Regions from separate parts of the Kitasatospora sp. NPDC048194 genome, predicted to be linked through region 1. Evidence: riboswitches for the same ligand, from Rfam matches in the RefSeq annotation. Region 1 holds a riboswitch; each other region holds the start of a gene.
The links. A riboswitch is a leader RNA that binds a small molecule or an ion and turns the genes downstream of it on or off. The one in region 1 is predicted to bind S-adenosylmethionine.
Positions count from the first base shown of each region.

Region 2: it holds a riboswitch for S-adenosylmethionine, as region 1 does, so the genes downstream of both, ACGF07_RS30475 (IclR family transcriptional regulator) here and thrC (threonine synthase) in region 1, are expected to answer to the same signal.
Region 3: it holds a riboswitch for S-adenosylmethionine, as region 1 does, so the genes downstream of both, ACGF07_RS08950 (aminotransferase class V-fold PLP-dependent enzyme) here and thrC (threonine synthase) in region 1, are expected to answer to the same signal.

Region 1 is NZ_JBIDAK010000026.1:71,564-77,406, forward strand. Features, by position in the region: gene ACGF07_RS26740 (trehalose-6-phosphate synthase) at 1-742, opposite strand, end outside; gene ACGF07_RS26745 (glucosyl-3-phosphoglycerate synthase) at 781-1,803, opposite strand; SAM riboswitch class I at 1,947-2,082, shown strand; gene thrC (threonine synthase) at 2,100-3,407, shown strand; gene ACGF07_RS26755 (ubiquitin-like small modifier protein 1) at 3,434-3,712, shown strand; gene ACGF07_RS26760 (cold-shock protein) at 4,260-4,460, shown strand; gene groL (chaperonin GroEL) at 4,784-5,843, shown strand, end outside.
Region 2 is NZ_JBIDAK010000036.1:40,575-46,417, reverse strand. Features, by position in the region: gene ACGF07_RS30480 (glycosyl hydrolase) at 1-2,440, opposite strand, end outside; SAM riboswitch class I at 2,787-2,929, shown strand; gene ACGF07_RS30475 (IclR family transcriptional regulator) at 3,131-3,844, shown strand; gene ACGF07_RS30470 (hypothetical protein) at 3,872-5,026, opposite strand; gene ACGF07_RS30465 (nucleoside deaminase) at 5,137-5,610, opposite strand; gene ACGF07_RS30460 (universal stress protein) at 5,710-5,843, opposite strand, start outside.
Region 3 is NZ_JBIDAK010000005.1:76,841-82,683, reverse strand. Features, by position in the region: gene ACGF07_RS08965 (hypothetical protein) at 1-159, opposite strand, end outside; gene ACGF07_RS08960 (rhomboid family intramembrane serine protease) at 360-1,187, shown strand; gene ACGF07_RS08955 (Lrp/AsnC ligand binding domain-containing protein) at 1,184-1,465, shown strand; gene ACGF07_RS08950 (aminotransferase class V-fold PLP-dependent enzyme) at 1,474-2,853, opposite strand; SAM riboswitch class IV at 2,904-3,020, opposite strand; gene trpD (anthranilate phosphoribosyltransferase) at 3,177-4,253, opposite strand; gene ACGF07_RS08940 (hypothetical protein) at 4,373-4,798, opposite strand; gene ACGF07_RS08935 (heme-copper oxidase subunit III) at 5,194-5,814, shown strand.

The DNA.
Region 1 (5,843 bases):
GCGCCCCGGGGTCGACGGTGGCGCCGAGGAGGTCCTCGCAGCAGGCGGCGAAGGCGCGCGCCCAGCGCTCGGTGAGGAAGCCGGCCCGGTCGGCGCCGAGGATGCCGGTGAGGACGGCGCGGGCGACGTCGTCGGGCAGCAGCCGGTAGTACTCCGGCGGGGCCCACGGGGTGTGGGAGAAGTGGCCGATCCGCAGGTCGGGGCGGAGCTCGCGGAGCAGGCCCGGGACGAGCGAGAGGTGGTAGTCCTGGACGAGGACCGCGGCGCCCGGGGCGGCCTCGGCGGCCAGGGCCTCGGCGAAGGCGGTGTTGTAGGCCTGGTAGGCGGCCCACTCGGTGCGGAAGTCGGTGTCGAAGGAGGGCGCGGTCGGGGTCGCGTACAGCAGGTGGTGGACGAACCAGAGCGTGGAGTTGGCGATGCCGTTGTAGGCGTGGGCGAAGGTCTGCGGGTCTATGTCCAGCATCCGTACGGCCTGGCCGCCGACGTCGTGGCCGGCGCGGTCGAGACGGCCGTCGGGGGCGCCGGCCGCGGCTCGGCGGTCGGCGTCGTTGAGGGCCGCGCAGACCCAGACGGCGTCGGGGTCGTCGATCGCGGACAGGCCGGAGACCAGGCCCCCGCCGCCCCGGCGCAGCGTCAGGGTGCCGTCGTCGGCGGTACTGAACGACACCGGCCCCCGGTTGGATGCCACCAGGACGGGAGCGGTGCCGGTGGCACTCGAACGTTCGGTCGTGAGATCGCCCATGGTTGGGATGTTGCCGGGGGTCCGGGGTGGCAAACCCCTCAGTGGCGGGTGGCGTATTCGGTGATGGTGTGCATCGGGGGGCGCTCGAGGGCGGTGACGGGGTGGGTGTGCGCGATGAAGGCGCGGGTCTCCGGGTCGCGGGTGAACTGGGTGAGGTGGGGGTGGACCAGGTCGGCCGAGGCCTTGAGGCGGTGGGTGCGGTCGAGGCGTTCCAGGGCGGTGCGGTAGATGGTGGCGGCCATCCGGCCGAGGGCCTGGCCGTCCTGGTGGCGGTGGTGGCGGACGCCGACGTCGACCTGGGCCAGGGCGTCCAGCCCGGCCAGTTCCAGGGCGTCGACGAGGAGGCCGAGTTCGACGCCGTAGCCGGTGGGGAAGGGGAGCCGTTCCAGCAGCGACCGGCGGGCCGCGTACTCGCCGCCGAGCGGCTGGACGAAACCGGCGAGTTCCGGCCAGTGGAGGTTGAGCAGGGGGCGGGCGACGAGTTCGGTGACCCGCCCGCCGCCGGTCGGGACGACCGCGTCGGGGTCGCCCGCGGCCGCGCCGGTGACCTCGAAGGGGCGGTCGTACATCGCCTTGACCAGCTGGATGTTCCCGTCGGTCAGCAGGGGCCCGACGGTGCCGTAGACCAGGGCCGGGTCGAACTCGCGCAGGTCGGCGTCGACGAAGCAGACGATGTCGCCGTGGGTGACCAGCAGCGAGCGCCAGAGCACCTCGCCCTTGCCGGGGACGGCGGGCAGCCGGGGCAGGATGGCGTCCCGGTGTTCCACCCGGGCGCCGGCCGCGGCGGCGGTGGCGGCGGTGGCGTCGGTGGAGCCGGAGTCGAGGACGACCAGTTCGTCGACCAGGGGGAGGCGGTCCATCAGTTCGCGGCGGACGGTGCGGACGATGTCGCCGACGGTGGCCTCCTCGTCGAGGGCGGGCAGGACCACGCTGACGGTCTGCCCGGTGCGCCGCTTGGCCTCCAGCAGGGTGTGCACCGGCCGGTCGGCCGCGCTCCACGAGCGGCGGCGCAGCCAGGACGCCGCCTGCGGGAGGAGTGCGGGGGTCGGTTCGGCGGGCACGGTCGGTCTCCTCGAGGGGGCGGTTTGGACGGGCCATCTCGCGTGGCGGACGGTCCCGTTCGGGATCGACGCCTTCGGATACAGTCTTCGTACAGCTGCCGGACCTCCGCACGCCGGGGTCGCCGCTGAACCACAACTTCACAAGCTCATCCAGAGGGACTGAGGGAACGGCCCGTTGACGTCCCGGCAACCTTCTCGCTCGGCTGTCGTTCACAGGCCCCGGCGGGACAGGTGCCAATTCCGGCCTGTGGCGCGACCGCGTCACGGGGAAGATGAGGAGAGAGGCCTCCGCCATCATGGCTATCGACACCGTCGCACCCTCCCCCGGCGCCCGGCCGGCGGGATCCCCCACCGTCGACCTCGGCCCCGCCGCCGCCCTGTCCTGTCGGGAGTGCGGCGCCCGGTCCCCGCTCGGTCCGAGCTTCGCCTGCGCGGAGTGCTTCGGGCCGCTGGAGATCGCCTACGAGTTCGGCGACGAGCGCGCCGAGGAGCTGCGCAAGCGGATCGAGGCCGGTCCGGCGTCGATCTGGCGGTACGCGCCGCTGCTGCCGGTGCCGGCCGACGTGGCCTCCAAGCCGAACCTGAACCCGGGGTGGACCCCGCTGGTGAAGGCGGACAACCTGGGGCGGGAGCTCGGGTTCACCGCGCCGCTGCACGTCAAGGACGACTCCGGGAACCCCACCCACTCGTTCAAGGACCGGGTGGTGGCCTGCGCCATCGAGGCGGCGCGGGCGTTCGGCTACACCACGCTGTCCTGCTCCTCGACCGGCAACCTGGCCGGCGCGGTGGGCGCGGCGGCGGCCCGGGCCGGGTTCCGCTCCTGCGTGTTCATCCCGCACGACCTGGAGCAGGGCAAGGTCGTGATGGCCGGGGTGTACGGCGGCGAGCTGGTCGGCATCGAGGGCACCTACGACGACGTGAACCGCTTCTGCTCCGAGCTGATCGGGGACCCGGCCGGCGAGGGCTGGGGCTTCGTGAACGTCAACCTGCGCCCGTACTACGGCGAGGGTTCCAAGACGCTGGCGTACGAGATCTGCGAGCAGCTCGGCTGGCGGCTGCCGGAGCAGATCGTCATCCCGATCGCCTCCGGTTCGCAGCTGACGAAGATCGACAAGGGGCTGCAGGAGCTGATCAGGCTCGGCCTGGTGGAGGACCGGCCGTACCGGATCTTCGGGGCCCAGGCCGAGGGCTGCTCGCCGGTGTCCGCCGCGTTCAAGGCGGGCCGGGACGTGATCAAGCCGGTGAAGCCGGACACCATCGCCAAGTCGCTGGCGATCGGCAACCCGGCGGACGGCCCGTACGTGCTGGACATCGCCCGCCGCACCGGCGGCGCGGTCGAGGACGTCACCGACGCGGAGGTCGTGGCGGCGATCCGGCTGCTGGCCAGGACCGAGGGCATCTTCGCCGAGACCGCGGGCGGGGTGACCGTCGGCGTGCTGAAGAAGCTGGTCGAGACCGGTCAGCTGGACCCGGCCAAGGAGACCGTCGCGATCAACACCGGCGACGGCCTGAAGACGCTGGACGCCGTCTCCGACGCCGGGATGACCGCCGTGATCCGCCCGACGCTGGAGTCCTTCCGCTCCGCCGGTCTCGCGTCCGCCTGACCCGACCCCACCCCGCTAGGAGAGCCATGAGCGCCAACGTCCGCATCCCCACCATCCTGCGCACCTACACCGGCGGCGCGGCCGAGGTGACCGCCGAGGGGGCCACCCTGGCCGAGGTCATCGCGGACCTGGAGAAGAACCACGCGGGCATCTCCGCCCGCATCCTGGACGACACCGGAAAGCTGCGCCGATTCGTCAACGTGTACGTGAACGACGACGACGTCCGCTTCGCGGACGGCCTGGAGACCGAGATCAAGGACGGCGCCGGCATCTCGATCATTCCGGCGGTGGCCGGCGGCTGCTGAGCCCCGCGTCCGCTTCCCCGGCCGCCCGCACCACGGAATTCGGCTCTCCGTCGGTGCGGGCGGCCGTCGGTATTTCGGCGGGAATATTCCGGGTCGGGTGGGAGTAGAGTGTGGCTCGGCTGGGAACAAGGCTCCCCTTTCGGCTCGCACGCCGCTCGGCCCGAGGCCGTCCGGACGTTGAGACCGGCTCGTGCCCCCGGCCGTGAAACATGTCAGGCAGATGTCAGAATTCCTGCACGGATTTGGGTAATTCGTCCGCTATGTCCGGCGTGAAATGCCGACTTCCTCCCGGTTTGTTCGGCCTTGTCTCTTGACGGGTCCCGTGAATTCCCGGCGGCTGGCCCTGTTGCAGAGGGCGTCGATCCGGATACATTCAGCCGCGGTCGACGCAATCGCCCGCTCACCGGAAGCCGTTCGGCGTTCCGCGCGGGGATTGCGGCGTGCACGGCTGCGCCCAGGGGGGGTTCCCCGGGCCGGCCTCCAACCAGACCCGGGCCCGCGACCTGCGGGCGCGTGAAGGGCCAGCACAGCACTAGGGGAGTTCGGAATGGCTCAGGGCACCGTCAAGTGGTTCAACGCGGAGAAGGGCTACGGCTTCATCGCGGTCGACGGTGGTGCGGACGTCTTCGTCCACTACAGCGCGATCCAGATGGACGGCTACCGCACCCTCGAGGAGGGCCAGCGGGTCGAGTTCGAGATCTCCCAGGGACAGAAGGGCCCGCAGGCGGACATGGTCCGCGCGGTCTGACCCCCTTCCGCTCCAGGAGCTCGGCGCGGCCCACTGCTGGTGGAACCCTCGCTTCTCGGCGGGCCCGTACGACGTGCGTCGTACGGGCCCGTTCGCGTTTCCCGGCGGCTCCCGCGGCGGCTCGCGGGTCGCCGATTGGGCTTGCACTCGACCACCTGGAGTGCTAATCATTGGCGTTAGCACTCACAGCGTGAGAGTGACAGCGGACCGGGTCGGTGAGGCCCCCGGGAGCGGTAGGGGAATGGACCCCCGCACACCAGGGCCGTCCGTCGCGGGCACCCCTTGGTCCGAGCAGTCGACCGTGTCCCGGAGGACCACTTCAGATGGCCAAGATCATCGCCTTTGATGAGGAAGCTCGCCGCGGCCTTGAGCGTGGCATGAACCAGCTCGCCGACGCAGTGAAGGTCACGCTCGGCCCCAAGGGTCGCAACGTCGTTCTGGAGAAGAAGTGGGGCGCCCCCACGATCACCAACGACGGTGTCTCCATCGCCAAGGAGATCGAGCTCGAGGACCCGTACGAGAAGATCGGTGCGGAGCTCGTCAAGGAGGTCGCCAAGAAGACGGACGACGTCGCGGGTGACGGCACCACCACCGCCACCGTGCTCGCCCAGGCCCTGGTTCGCGAGGGTCTGCGCAACGTCGCCGCCGGCGCCAACCCGATGGCTCTGAAGCGCGGCATCGAGAAGGCCGTCGCCGCCGTCTCGGACCAGCTGCTGGCCCAGGCCAAGGACGTGGAGACCAAGGAGCAGATCGCCTCCACCGCCTCCATCTCCGCCGCCGACACCCAGATCGGCGAGCTGATCGCCGAGGCCATGGACAAGGTCGGCAAGGAAGGCGTCATCACCGTCGAGGAGAGCAACACCTTCGGCCTGGAGCTCGAGCTCACCGAGGGCATGCGCTTCGACAAGGGCTACATCTCCGCCTACTTCGCCACCGACCTGGAGCGCATGGAGGCGACCTTCGAGGACCCGTACATCCTCATCGCCAACTCCAAGATCGGTTCGGTCAAGGACCTGCTCCCGCTGCTGGAGAAGGTCATGCAGAGCGGCAAGCCGCTCGTCATCATCGCCGAGGACGTCGAGGGCGAGGCCCTGTCGACCCTGGTCGTGAACAAGATCCGCGGCACCTTCAAGTCCGTCGCGGTCAAGGCCCCGGGCTTCGGCGACCGCCGCAAGGCCATGCTCGGCGACATCGCCATCCTCACCGGCGGCACCGTGATCTCCGAGGAGGTCGGCCTCAAGCTGGAGAACGCCGGTCTCGACCTGCTGGGCACCGCCCGCAAGGTGGTCATCACGAAGGACGAGACGACCATCGTCGACGGTGGCGGCGACAGCGAGCAGGTCGCCGGTCGCGTGAACCAGATCCGCGCCGAGATCGAGAACA
Region 2 (5,843 bases), on a different contig from region 1:
CGGTCCAGGTGGCGCCGCCGTCGTGGGTCTCGAAGAGGTGGCCGTTGCCGGCGCCGGGGCCTTCCGTCCAGGTGCGGGAGAAGCCGTTGAAGGCGACGAAGACGTGCCGGGCGTCGTTCTCGTCGACGGCGAAGGAGGAGACGTAGCGGTTGGGCAGGGTGCCGTCGACGGGCAGGTTGAGCTGGTGCCAGCCGGTGCCGTCCGTGTTGCCGACGGCGATGCCGCGGCTGAAGCCCTGGTTGTTGCAGGGGCCGCACCAGCCCGCGTACACGGTGCCGTTGACGGTGGCGACGGCGGTGGCGACGTGGCCGGCGCCGAGGTCGTAGGCGGAGGTCCACTCGCTGCCGCTGCGGATGGCGTAGCCCTTGTGCTGGACCCAGACGTGCCGGCCGCCGGCGATCCAGGTGTTGACGTCCTTCGGGTCGCTGGTGATCGGGGCGATGAAGCGCGCGGCGCTGGTGTCCTTGTCGGGCGGGGCGACCTCGTAGGAGGTGGCCTTGCTCGGGTCGCTCCTCCAGGAGCCGTCGTTGACGGCGCAGTTCTGGGTGACCCACATGTCGAGGTAGACGTACTCCTCGGCGATGTTGCAGCCGTTGTTCGGGTCGACCAGGGTGTCGGCGCCGTCGCCGCCGAAGTCGGAGCCCATCACCTTGTCGTGGGCGCGCAGGATGGACTCGCCGTTGTCCTGGAGGCCGCCGCTGACGATGACGCCCCGGCCGGAGCGGTCCGCGGGGTCCTTTCCGACGCCCACCGAGTAGTACTGGAGGGTGTCCATGGTGCCGTCGGCCAGGGACTTCCAGTCGGTGGCGTGGCCGGAGGCGTCGGCCGCGCCGTTGATCGGACGGCTGTAGATCCCGCCGTCGTTGCCGACGTACACGCTGGTCCTGCCCCGGTACGACCCCACGGCGATGGCGTGCTGGTCGGAGTGGGTGGTCTGGGAGCAGTCACCGGTCTGCTTGGCCGGGTCGATGCTCCAACAGGGGAAGCCGAAGTTCCAGTACGGGCCCGGGACGGTCCAGCTGGAGCCGCCGTCCTTGGTCTCCAGGACCTCCTCCAGGCCGGCGTAGAGGTGGTCCGGGTTGGCCGGGTCGACCTGGAGGAACTGGTTGTACCAGGCCTGGATGCCCGGTTGGTAGCCGGCGTCCTGCAGCGCGGAGCCGGAGTTCTTCAGCTTGTCCTTGTCCGCGATCTGGGTCCACGGGCCGAACGGCGAGCCCGATTTGGAGACGTAGATGCCCTTCAGGCCGGTGTCCGGGTCGCTCGCCATGACCGCCGGGGACTGGTCGATCGCGTAGTACCGGGAACCGTCGGCGGAGGCTGCGAAGGTCACGTTGCCCACGTTCGCGGCGTCGGTCGGCAGGTCGCCGAGCGAGCCGACGCGCTGCCAGGTGCCGTCGGTGGCCTTGGCGTAGAAGCCGTTGTAGGTGTCGCCGCCGCGCCAGCCGACCGCCAGGACCACCTTGGTCGGGTCCTTCGGGTCGATCGCGATGTCGTTGGCGATGTTCTTGTACGGCGCGGCCGGGTCGCCCGCCCTCGAACCGCCCGGCAGGTAGTCCGGGTTGGGTGCGAACTCCAGCGCCCAGGGGCCGGACAGGTCCGTGGTGGAGTGGCTCCACACGCCCCGGCTGGTGGCCGCCCACACCTTGCCGCCGCCGAAGCGCAGCGCGTGGATGATCGTCGACTCCAGCTCCGCGCCGCCCACCCGCATGCCGGGCTGGAACTCGCCGTGCTTCGGGTCGCCGAGCACGTACACGCCGGTGCCGACGTACGAGGTCGCGCCGGTGTTGGACTCACCGGTCGCGTACCAGAGCCGGCCACCGCCGTCGAGGTTCAGCGTGCCGGTGGAGAGGGACGGCAGCTTGTCCGAGATGGACTGCCACTGCCCGCCGCCGGTGCGGGAGCGGAACACGCCCCCGTTGGCGCCGCCCGCGTAGACGTAGCCGTCGTCGTCGGCCGCGATGCCGGTGATCCGGCCGGTCACGAACCCGGAGCCGCCGCTGGAGTTGGAGTTGACGTCGCGGTAGCGCGGGTCGTCGGAGTTGTACGGCTTGTCGGTGACGTGGTCCCAGCTGCCGCCGGTGTGCGGCATGGACTGCAGCTGGGCCCAGGCGGCGCCGTACGCGCCGGGCGCGACCACCCCGGGGGCGGTGCGGGCCTCGGTGTACTGGGCGGTGCCCTCGGCGGAGTTCTCCGCCTCGTCGCCTTCGTCCTCGCCGGGGGCGTCCGCCCTGGCGCTGAAGGCGGGACCGGCGGTGGAGCCCGTGCCGCCCCGGACCCTCTTCGCGTGCTTCGCCCCGATCTCGGCCTGGTGCTGGGCCTGGTGCGGACGAGGCCCGGGTGTCCCGGACGGCGCGGCGAGGGCCTGGGTGGTGGTCAGTCCGAGCGCGGTGAGGGTCACGGCGGGCAGTAGCAGCCGTCGGCGTTGCCTGTTGGGCACGATGGTGGGTCCTCCCCATGCGGCGGGCCGCGCGGTCGCGCGGCTCCGGCGGAAACAGTCGGAAGCCTCGCGGTTCGGCCGGGTGGAGTGAAGGGCCCGCGCATAACGAATGATTAAAACCGAATTCAGTGAAGAGAGTTGGAAAGCCCGGAAGGCCTCGTCCCGCAGATTGAAGCAGCCGGAGCGGTGGGAACGGTCGGCGACGGACGGGCGCGGGGGGAATCCCTCCCCGAATGGGTGCGGGCCGCCGTACCGGCCCGGCCCCCGTCCCGAGCGCCGCTGACCGGCCGGGCTCCGCCGGGGGGGCCGGTTTGGCGGGCCGGCCGGGGAGTCTTGTATGGTTCCTGGCGAATCATCCAGAGGGGTGGAGGGACCGGCCCTACGAAGCCCCGGCAACTCCCCGGTCGACCCGGCGTCCGAAGTACGCGCCGCGCCGCCCGGGATCAGTGCCAACTCCGGCCTGTCGCCAACGTGGCGCGGGAAAGATGAGGAGACACGGTGCTCTCTGTGCTGTCCTTCGCCCGGGCGCTCTCCGCCGCCCCGGCCGTTCCGCGTACCCGTCTCGTGCCCGGCGCAGGCACTCGGCCGATCTCTCCGGCCCGTCCTCGCTGACCACCCCCGCTCCCCGCGGGGAGCCCCCGTGAGCGCGAATCCGCCCCCCGCTCACGGGTACGAGACTGGAGTACCCATCCCATGCAGAACACGAGCGGCGTCGGCGTGCTCGACAAGGTCACCTCGATCCTCGGCACCCTGGAGTCCGGCCCCACCACACTGGCCGGACTCGTCGCCGCGACCGGTATGGCGCGGCCCACCGCGCACCGGCTCGCCGTCGCGCTGGAACACCACCGCCTGGTCAGCAGGGACCTGCAGGGCCGGTTCGTCCTCGGCCCCCGGCTGACGGAACTCTCGGCGGCCGCCGGTGAGGACCGGCTGCTGGCCGCCGCCGGCTCGGTCCTCACGCACCTGCGTGACGTCACGGGCGAGAGCGCGCAGCTCTACCGGCGCCAGGGCGAGGTCCGCATCTGCGTGGCCGCCGCCGAGCGGCTCTCCGGCCTCCGCGACACCGTCCCGGTCGGCGTCACGCTGTCCATGAAGGCGGGATCCGCCGCCCAGGTGCTGCTCGCCTGGGAGGAACCCGAGCGCCTCCACCGCGGCCTCCTGGGCGCCCGCTTCACGGCCACCGCGCTCGCCGGGGTGCGGCGCCGCGGCTGGGCGCAGTCCATCGGCGAGCGCGAGCCCGGGGTCGCCTCCGTCGCCGCGCCCGTCCGCGGCCCGTCCAACCGGGTGGTGGCCGCCGTCTCCGTCTCCGGCCCGATCGAGCGCCTCACCCGGCACCCCGGCCCGCACCTGGCCCAGGCCGCCGTCGAGGCGGCCAACCGCCTCAGCGAAGCCCTCGCCCAGGCCTGAAGGGCCGACCGGGGCCCGGCCGGCCGTTCAGCGGCCGGGCAGGAGCCACCGCCACACGTCGCGTTCGGCGGTGGCCGACCAGACCACGTCGCCGTGGCCGTAGCCCGGCACCACCCGGTAGTCGACCCGGGCGCCGCCCCGGCTGACCAGGCGGGGGCCGAGGTCGTGGTCGCCGCGTCCGAGCTCGGCGTTCAGCCAGACGACATCGGCCCGGATCGCGGACCAGTCGATGCGGTGGACCTCCGCCCGGCCGGCCCAGAGCGCCGCCAGGTCGCGGAGCAGGGCGGTCGCCTGCAGGCCGCTGCCGAGCCGGGAGACCGCCGCCGTCCAGACCGGCAGCGGTGCGTGGTCCAGGACGAAGCGGTCCTCGGTGGGCGTGGCGCCGAAGGCGTACTCACCGGCGCTGTGGCCCCGGTGGTAGATCCAGTTCGCCGCCCCGGGCAGCTCCCGGGTGCGGGTCAGCGCGTAGTGCAGCAGGCCGAGGTTGCTGAACTGCGCCGCCCCGGGCACCGGTCGCGGCACCCCGCTCGGGGCGTCCGGGGCGGCGGCCGCGCGGGCGAACAGGCCCTTCAGCCCGGGGTCGACGGTCCAGGTGCCCGCAGCCAACAGCTGCCGGAACCCGTCGGTCAGCGCCGAGGCTCTCGCGACGAGCTCCGGCTCGGTCTCCGGGTCGTAGGGGCCGGTGGTGTCGAGGACGAGCACCCGGCGCAGCCGCTCGCCGCCGTCCCGTGCGGCGGTCGCCAGCGCGAGCGCGGCCCCGGCCGAGTGGCCGAGCAACTCGTACGGCAGGCCGGTGACGGACTCGACGGCGGCGACGACCCGCCGGAGGTCGGCCCGCTGGGCGTCCAGGCCCCGGTCCGCGCAGTGCGGGCCGATCAGGTCGGGCGTCAACGCGTCCTCGCGCGGCGTGGTGCCGACGACCAGGTACCCGTGGTCGGCGAGGAAGCGCGCAAGGCTCCGGCCCCGTGCGGTGCAGTAGTCGGCGGCGACGTTGAGCCCGCCACCCGGCAGCAGGTGGACCACCCGGTGCGCCCCGCCGCCGTCGCCGAGGACGTCGACGGTGAACCGCCCGCCCTGCCGGTCCGGGACGGCCAGCCGCCGGTGCCCCGGGCCGACGTCCACCACCGCCGAATCGCCGCAGCCGAGTGCCGCCGCCACCGCCCCGATCAGCTCCGCCCCCACCGCTTCTCCTCCCCGCGTGCTGCCGACCGCGCGCGGACCGGGCTCCGCCGCCCGCGGCGCGGGAACAGTCTGACGGACGGCTACGGGCGGCGCCGGTCCGGCCGCACCCGTCAGCCCCAGTACCCCGTGTGCACCGCGGCCGCCTCCTCGTACAGGTGCGGCCCCGAGACCTCCACCGGGCTGCCGCCGGCGGCGAAGACCTGACGGCAGGGCAGGTGGAGCACCGGCTCCTCCGGATCCACCCCCGCGATGACGTTCAGTTCGGTCGCCGCCAGCGCGTACACGACCCGCCGGATGCCGCTCCAGAAGATGGCGCCCGCGCACATCGCGCACGGCTCGGTGCTGGAGTACAGGGTGGCCTTGGCGAGCTGGGCCGGGGCCAGGGTGCGGGAGGCCCGCCGGACCAGGTTGGTCTCCGCGTGGGCGGTCACGTCGTGGTCCGTCAGCACGGTGTTCTCGGCGGTGAGCAGGACGCTCCCGTCGGCGTCCGTCAGCAGCGCGCCGAAGGGGTGGTTGCCGTGCGCGCGGGCGGAGGCCGCGATGTCGAGGGTCGCGAGCAGGTGGGCGCGGGTGTCATCGGCCATGACGTGCTCCTCGGGGATCGGCCGGGCGGAGGCTCGGGAATCGCATCGAACGTACACGACGTCCGCGGTGGGGCCGCCCCGGCGGTCGTGCCGGCCCGCTCAGCCGTACGGGACGACGGCGACCGGGCAGTGGACGTGGTGGACGACCGCGTGTGCCACCGGGCCGAGGTGGTGGTGGCGCAGCGGCGCGTGGTGGGTACGGCGGCCGACGACCAGCAGCCGGGCCGTCGCCG
Region 3 (5,843 bases), on a different contig from region 1:
CTCGCTGAGCACCTCGGTCTCCTCGACCTCGGAGTCGCCGGCCAGGTCGAAGTGCAGGAACTCCGTCACCCGCGCGGTGCGGGTCACGTCGAAGCGGGTGAGGTTGCCGCACAGGGTGCAGCGCCAGCGCGTCTCGGCGGTCAGGGCGGGGACGGTCATCGGGGGATCCTCTCGGCTGGTCCCTGGGTGGGCTAGGCGCTCCCCCCGGGGCCCGGCGTCGGCGGCGGGAGGCGGGAATGCCCGCTCCCAGCCTATTGCCTGGGGCAACCGCCAGGACCACCGGTTCTCGAACACGGGGGCTAGCCCACCTGCCGTAAACCGCCGTGTCACCGGCGCCGTCCCCAGGGATGCTTGGCCCCATGGCGCTCGCGGCCACCGACCACACCGACGCGCGGGACGGCCGCCCGACGGTGCCCGCCCCGGCGGTCACCTATGCCCTGATCGCCGTCAACACCCTGGTCTTCCTGCTCGGCCCGGCCGCCGGGCTCAACCCGCTGTACGGCCGGGACCAGGCCCGGGTCTGCGCCGAGCAGCGGTACGAGCAGCGCTGGGGCGCCGTCCCCGCCGAACTGCTCACCGGGCACCCGCTGACCGCCGAGCAGCTCGCCGAGGCCCCCGACCCCGTCCCCGGCTGCCCGGCCTCCCCCACCCCGGGCAAGCACCCCGCGGTGTCCGCCCTCACCGGCCTCTTCCTGCACGCCGGCTGGCTGCACCTGCTGGGCAACCTGCTCTTCCTCTACGTCTTCGGCCCCACCGTCGAGCGCCGGCTCGGCCGCGCCAGGTTCCTCCTCTTCTACCTGGCGGCGGGCAGCCTGGCCTCGTACGGCTTCGCGCTCGCCGAGGCGCACTCGGCGGACTCCACCCGGGTCCTGATCGGCGCCTCGGGCGCGATCTCCGCCGTGCTCGGTGCCTACCTGCGCCTCCACCCCCGCGCTCGGGTGACCACCCTGGTTCCGCTGCTCCTCTTCCTTCCGCTGCGCTTCCCGGCCTGGCTGGTGCTCGGCCTCTGGTTCGCCCTCCAGTGGTGGTCGGTGCACTCGGCCGGGCCCGGGGTGGCCTATCTGGTGCACGTGATCGGGTTCTCCGCCGGATTCCTCTACGCCTGCACGGTCGTCCGCCACCCCCCGAGACGCCCCGGCCGGGGCCCGATACGCTGGCCGCACCCCACGAAGGAGCCGGAACAGTGATCACCGCCATCGTCCTGATCAAGACCAGCGTCGACCGCATCCCGGAGATCGCCGAGGCCATCGCGGCCATCGAGGGCGTCAGCGAGGTCTACTCGGTGACGGGCGGCTACGACCTGGTGGCGATGGTCCGGGTGCGCCGCCACGACGACCTGGCCGAGGTCATCCCGGGCCGGCTCAACAAGGTCCCGGGCGTGGCCCACACCGAGACCCAGATCGCCTTCCGCACCTACTCCCAGCACGACCTGGAAGCGGCCTTCGCCCTCGGCCTGGACGAGTAGCGCCCCGCTCAGCCCTCGCGGCGGCTGCGGTCGACCTCCACGGTGGGGACGCAACGGCCGCCCTCGTTGCGGTAGTTCCAGGCGGCGCCGTCCGTGACCAGCTCGCGGACCGCGGTCAGGAAGCGCTCGACGTGCTCGTCCGGCGTCCCGGCGCCGAAGCTCACCCGGATCGCGTTCAGGCTGCGCTCACCGGGCAGCGAGGGCTCGGGCGCCCCGCACTCGGAGGGCGCCACCTCCTCGTCCCCGAGCAGGGTCCGCACCAGCGGGTGGGCGCAGAACAGCCCGTCGCGCACCCCGATGCCGTACTCGGCGGACAGCGCGGCCGAGAAGTGCGAGCTGTTCCAGCCCTGGACGACGAAGGACAGCACGCCCACCCGGGCCGAGTCCGGACCGAACAGGCTGAGCACCTTGACCTGCGGGATCTCCGCCAGCCCCGCCGTCAGCCGCTCGACCAGCAGCCGCTCCCGGGCCTCCAGCGCGTCGAAGCCGGCCTCGGTCAGCGCCCGGCAGGCCGAGGCGATCGCGTAGGCGCCGATGACGTTCGGCGAGCCGGCCTCGTGCCGGGCCGGGCCGGTGTGCCACTGGACGACCACCGAGCCGTCGGCCTCGCGCGCCACCGTCCGGGTCGCCCCGCCGCCGGCCAGGTACGGCTCGGCCGCGTCCAGCCAGTCCGAGCGGCCGGCCAGCACACCGGCGCCGAACGGCGCGTACAGCTTGTGGCCGGAGAAGGCGATCCAGTCGACACCCAGCTCACGGACCGAGACCCGGTGGTGGGGAGCCAGCTGGGCGGCGTCCAGCACCACCCGGGCACCGTGCCGGTGCGCCGTCGCGGTCAGCTCGGCGACCGGCCACAGCTCGCCGGTCACGTTGGAGGCGCCGGTGACGCACAGCAGCTTCGGCCCCTCCGGCGCGGCGGCCAGCGCGGCGTCGAGCGCGACCACCGCCTCGGCCCGGGAGCGCGGCGCCCGCAGGTAGTCGACCTCCAGCCCGGCGTGCGCCCAGGGCAGCAGCGAGGCGTGGTGCTCGGTCTCGAAGGCGAACACCCGGGTGCCGGCCGGAACGGCGGAGGCCAGCAGGTTCAGCGAGTCGGTGGTGGCCCGGGTGAAGACCACCTGGTCGCCGTCGCGCAGGTCCAGGAAGTCGGCGACGGTCCGGCGGCTCTGCTCGAAGAGGTCCGTGGAGAGCTGCGACAGGTACCCGGCGCCGCGGTGGACGCTGCCGTAGTACGGCGCGTAGGCGGCGACGTCGTCCCAGACCCGCTGGAGCGCGGGTGCGGAGGCCGCGTAGTCGAGCGCCGCGTAGCCGACCTTCTCCCCGCTGGCCAGCGGGACCTGGACGTCGTGGCCGAGGACGGCGAGCGGGGCGCAGATTTCGGTGGAGAGGGACATGGGGACGCACTCCTTCGGGGTTGGGGACCCCGGGAGTGCCAGTCGTCGGGCGTCCGCGCTTGTCGCACGGACGGTTCGCCGGCGACCCGGTCCTCACCCAGGGCACCCCGCCACGGACGGAGGGTTGCCGGACAGCAAGCTGGGGCTTGGCGCTGTCGCTCATGACCTGGCCAAGACTGTAGGTCGGGCCCGTCGGGTGGTCAAACGGGCATCCAGCATCCGGACAGCGGTGTCGCCCGCCGCCTCCGGAGCGTCCGTGCCGGGCGGCCCGGGGAACACCGGTAGGCCCGTACCGGCGAACCGGCACGGGCCCAGGAGGCGCCTCAGCTATGGCTGGTGGCGTCCGCCCAGCGCCGCAGCAGGTCCTGCGCGGCGCCGGAGTCGATCGCCTCCGCCGCCCGCGCCATGCCCGCCGCGAGCTGCTCCGCCAGCGGCGCGTCGCCCAGGTCGAGCGCCACCAGCGCCGCCGCGGTGTTCAGCAGCACGGCGTCCCGCACCGGCCCGCGCTCCCCGGCCAGCAGCCTGCGGGCCACCTCGGCGTTGTGGGCGGCGTCGGCGCCGCGCAGCGCCTCGATGCCGACCAGCTCGATGCCGACGTCCCGCGGGTCGAAGGTGGTCTCGGTGACCACCCCGTCGCGCACCAGCCACACCCGCGAGGTGGTGGTGATGGTCAGTTCGTCCAGTCCGTCGTCGCCGCGGAACACCAGAGCCGTCGCCCCGCGCCGGGCGAGCACCCCGGCGATCAGCCCGGACAGCCGGGTGTCGAAGCAGCCGATCGCGTGCGCGGTGACCTTGGCCGGGTTGGTCAGCGGCCCCAGGATGTTGAAGGCCGTCGGCACGCCGAGGTCGCGCCGGGCGGTGGCGGCGTGCCGCATCGAGGGGTGGAACTTCGCCGCGAAGCAGAAGGTGAGCCCGACCTCCTCGGCCACCTCCGCGACCCGCCGGGCGGACAGGTCCAGCGCGACGCCGAGCTTCTCCAGCACGTCGGAGGAGCCGCTGGCGGAGGAGGCCGACCGGTTGCCGTGCTTGACCACCTTGGCCCCGGCGGCCGCCGCGACGATCGCCGACATGGTGGAGATGTTGACGGTCTTCGCACGGTCGCCGCCGGTGCCGACGATGTCCACCGCGGGCCCGGGGATGTCCAGGGGCTCGGCGTGCTGGTACATCGCGTCGACCAGCCCGGCGATCTCGTCGACCGACTCGCCCTTGGCCCGCAGCGCCACCATGAACCCCGCCACCTGGACGGGGGACGCCTCGCCGCTCATGATCCGGTCCATCGCCCACGCGGTGGACGAGCGGTCGAGGTCCTCCCCGTTCAACAGCGCCGCCAGGAGGTCCGGCCAGGTGCGAACCACCTGCGCGGGGTCGCTACCGCCGTTCGCAGGGTTCACGTTCACCATGGCTGACTCCAGCTGTTGTCGGTTCCCCCGCACCGGGGGACGTCCGTACGGATGGAGCCAGCCTATCGACCGGCGGGGTGCCCACGGCGGTGTCTTCTCTACTACTGAGACGGCACCGCTCAGCGGGCGGCCGGTGCCCGCTTGGCCAGTCGCGCCCGCAGCAGGGTGGCGACCGCCGCGGCCAGGGCGACCGGGTCCACCGGGCGGGAGATCGCGGCGTCGGCCCGGCTCCAGGCGGCGAGCCAGGAGTCCTGCGGCCGGCCGATCAGCACCAGGACCGGCGGGCACCCGTAGATCTCGTCCTTGAGCTGGCGCCCGAGGCCGAGCCCGCCGGCCGGCACCGCCTCGCCGTCCAGGATGCAGAGGTCGACACCGCCCTTCTCGAGCGCCTTGAGCACCGCGGGGGTGGTCGCGCACTCCAGGTAGGACAGCTCCGGAAGATCGTCGGCGGGCCTGCGGCCGAGCGCCGTCAGCACCTCCTCGCGGGTGTTGCGGTCGTCGCTGTAGACGAGGACGGTGAGCGTCTCGTCGGTCGTGTACGCCATGGGCCCTGCTCCCTCAAGTGTGATCCGGACCACGTTCACCTGATCCGGATGCTACCCCCGTTCCCCCCGGTTCCGGGCCCCCCTCGCGCACGTTCCTGCTCAAGCCGCCGCGCCCGCGGCTCACCCGCCCGGAGGACGGCCCGTCACCCTGGCGCGGCCAGACCACCCGGACGGCCGATGCGGCCCCCGTCCCCTACAACAGGACGCTCCGCCGACCGTGCAGCGACCCGCCGCGCAGAGGGGTCGCGGGCCCGTCGAGGAACCGTCAGAAAAGGGACACGCCGCAGCTCGGCCCCCGTCCGGACTCCCGGCCGACCGCCAAGCGGGCATACCGCACGCACCGGACACTCCGAGGGACACCCCCCGGCGTGAAGACGGAATAAGGGACCGACATAATGTCCGTCGTGGCGACAGCAACAGCAGTAGAAACCGGGCACGCGCACGGATCGGTCAACCGACCGAACATGGTCAGCGTCGGAACGATCGTCTGGCTCAGTTCCGAGTTGATGTTCTTCGCGGCCCTCTTCGCGATGTACTTCACGCTCCGCTCCGTCAAGGGAGCCGAGTTCTGGACCGAGAAGGCGCACGCCCTGAACGTGGGCTTCTCCTCGGTCAACACGACCATCCTGGTGCTCTCCTCGCTCACCTGCCAGCTCGGCGTGTTCGCCGCCGAGCGCGGGGACGTGAAGAAGCTCCGCATGTGGTTCGTCATCACGTTCATGATGGGCGCGATCTTCATCGGCGGCCAGGTCTACGAGTACACCGAGCTGGTCAAGAAGGACGGCCTGTCGCTGTCCTCCGACCCGTACGGCACGGTGTTCTACCTGACCACCGGCTTCCACGGGCTGCACGTGACGGGTGGTCTGATCGCCTTCCTGCTGGTCCTGGGACGGACGTACGCAGCCAAGCGCTTCACGCACGAGCAGGCCACCGCCGCGATCGTCGTGTCGTACTACTGGCACTTCGTCGACGTCGTGTGGATCGGCCTGTTCGCGACCATCTACCTGATCAAGTAACCAGCTGATCAGGTCGCTGGCCACCGGCT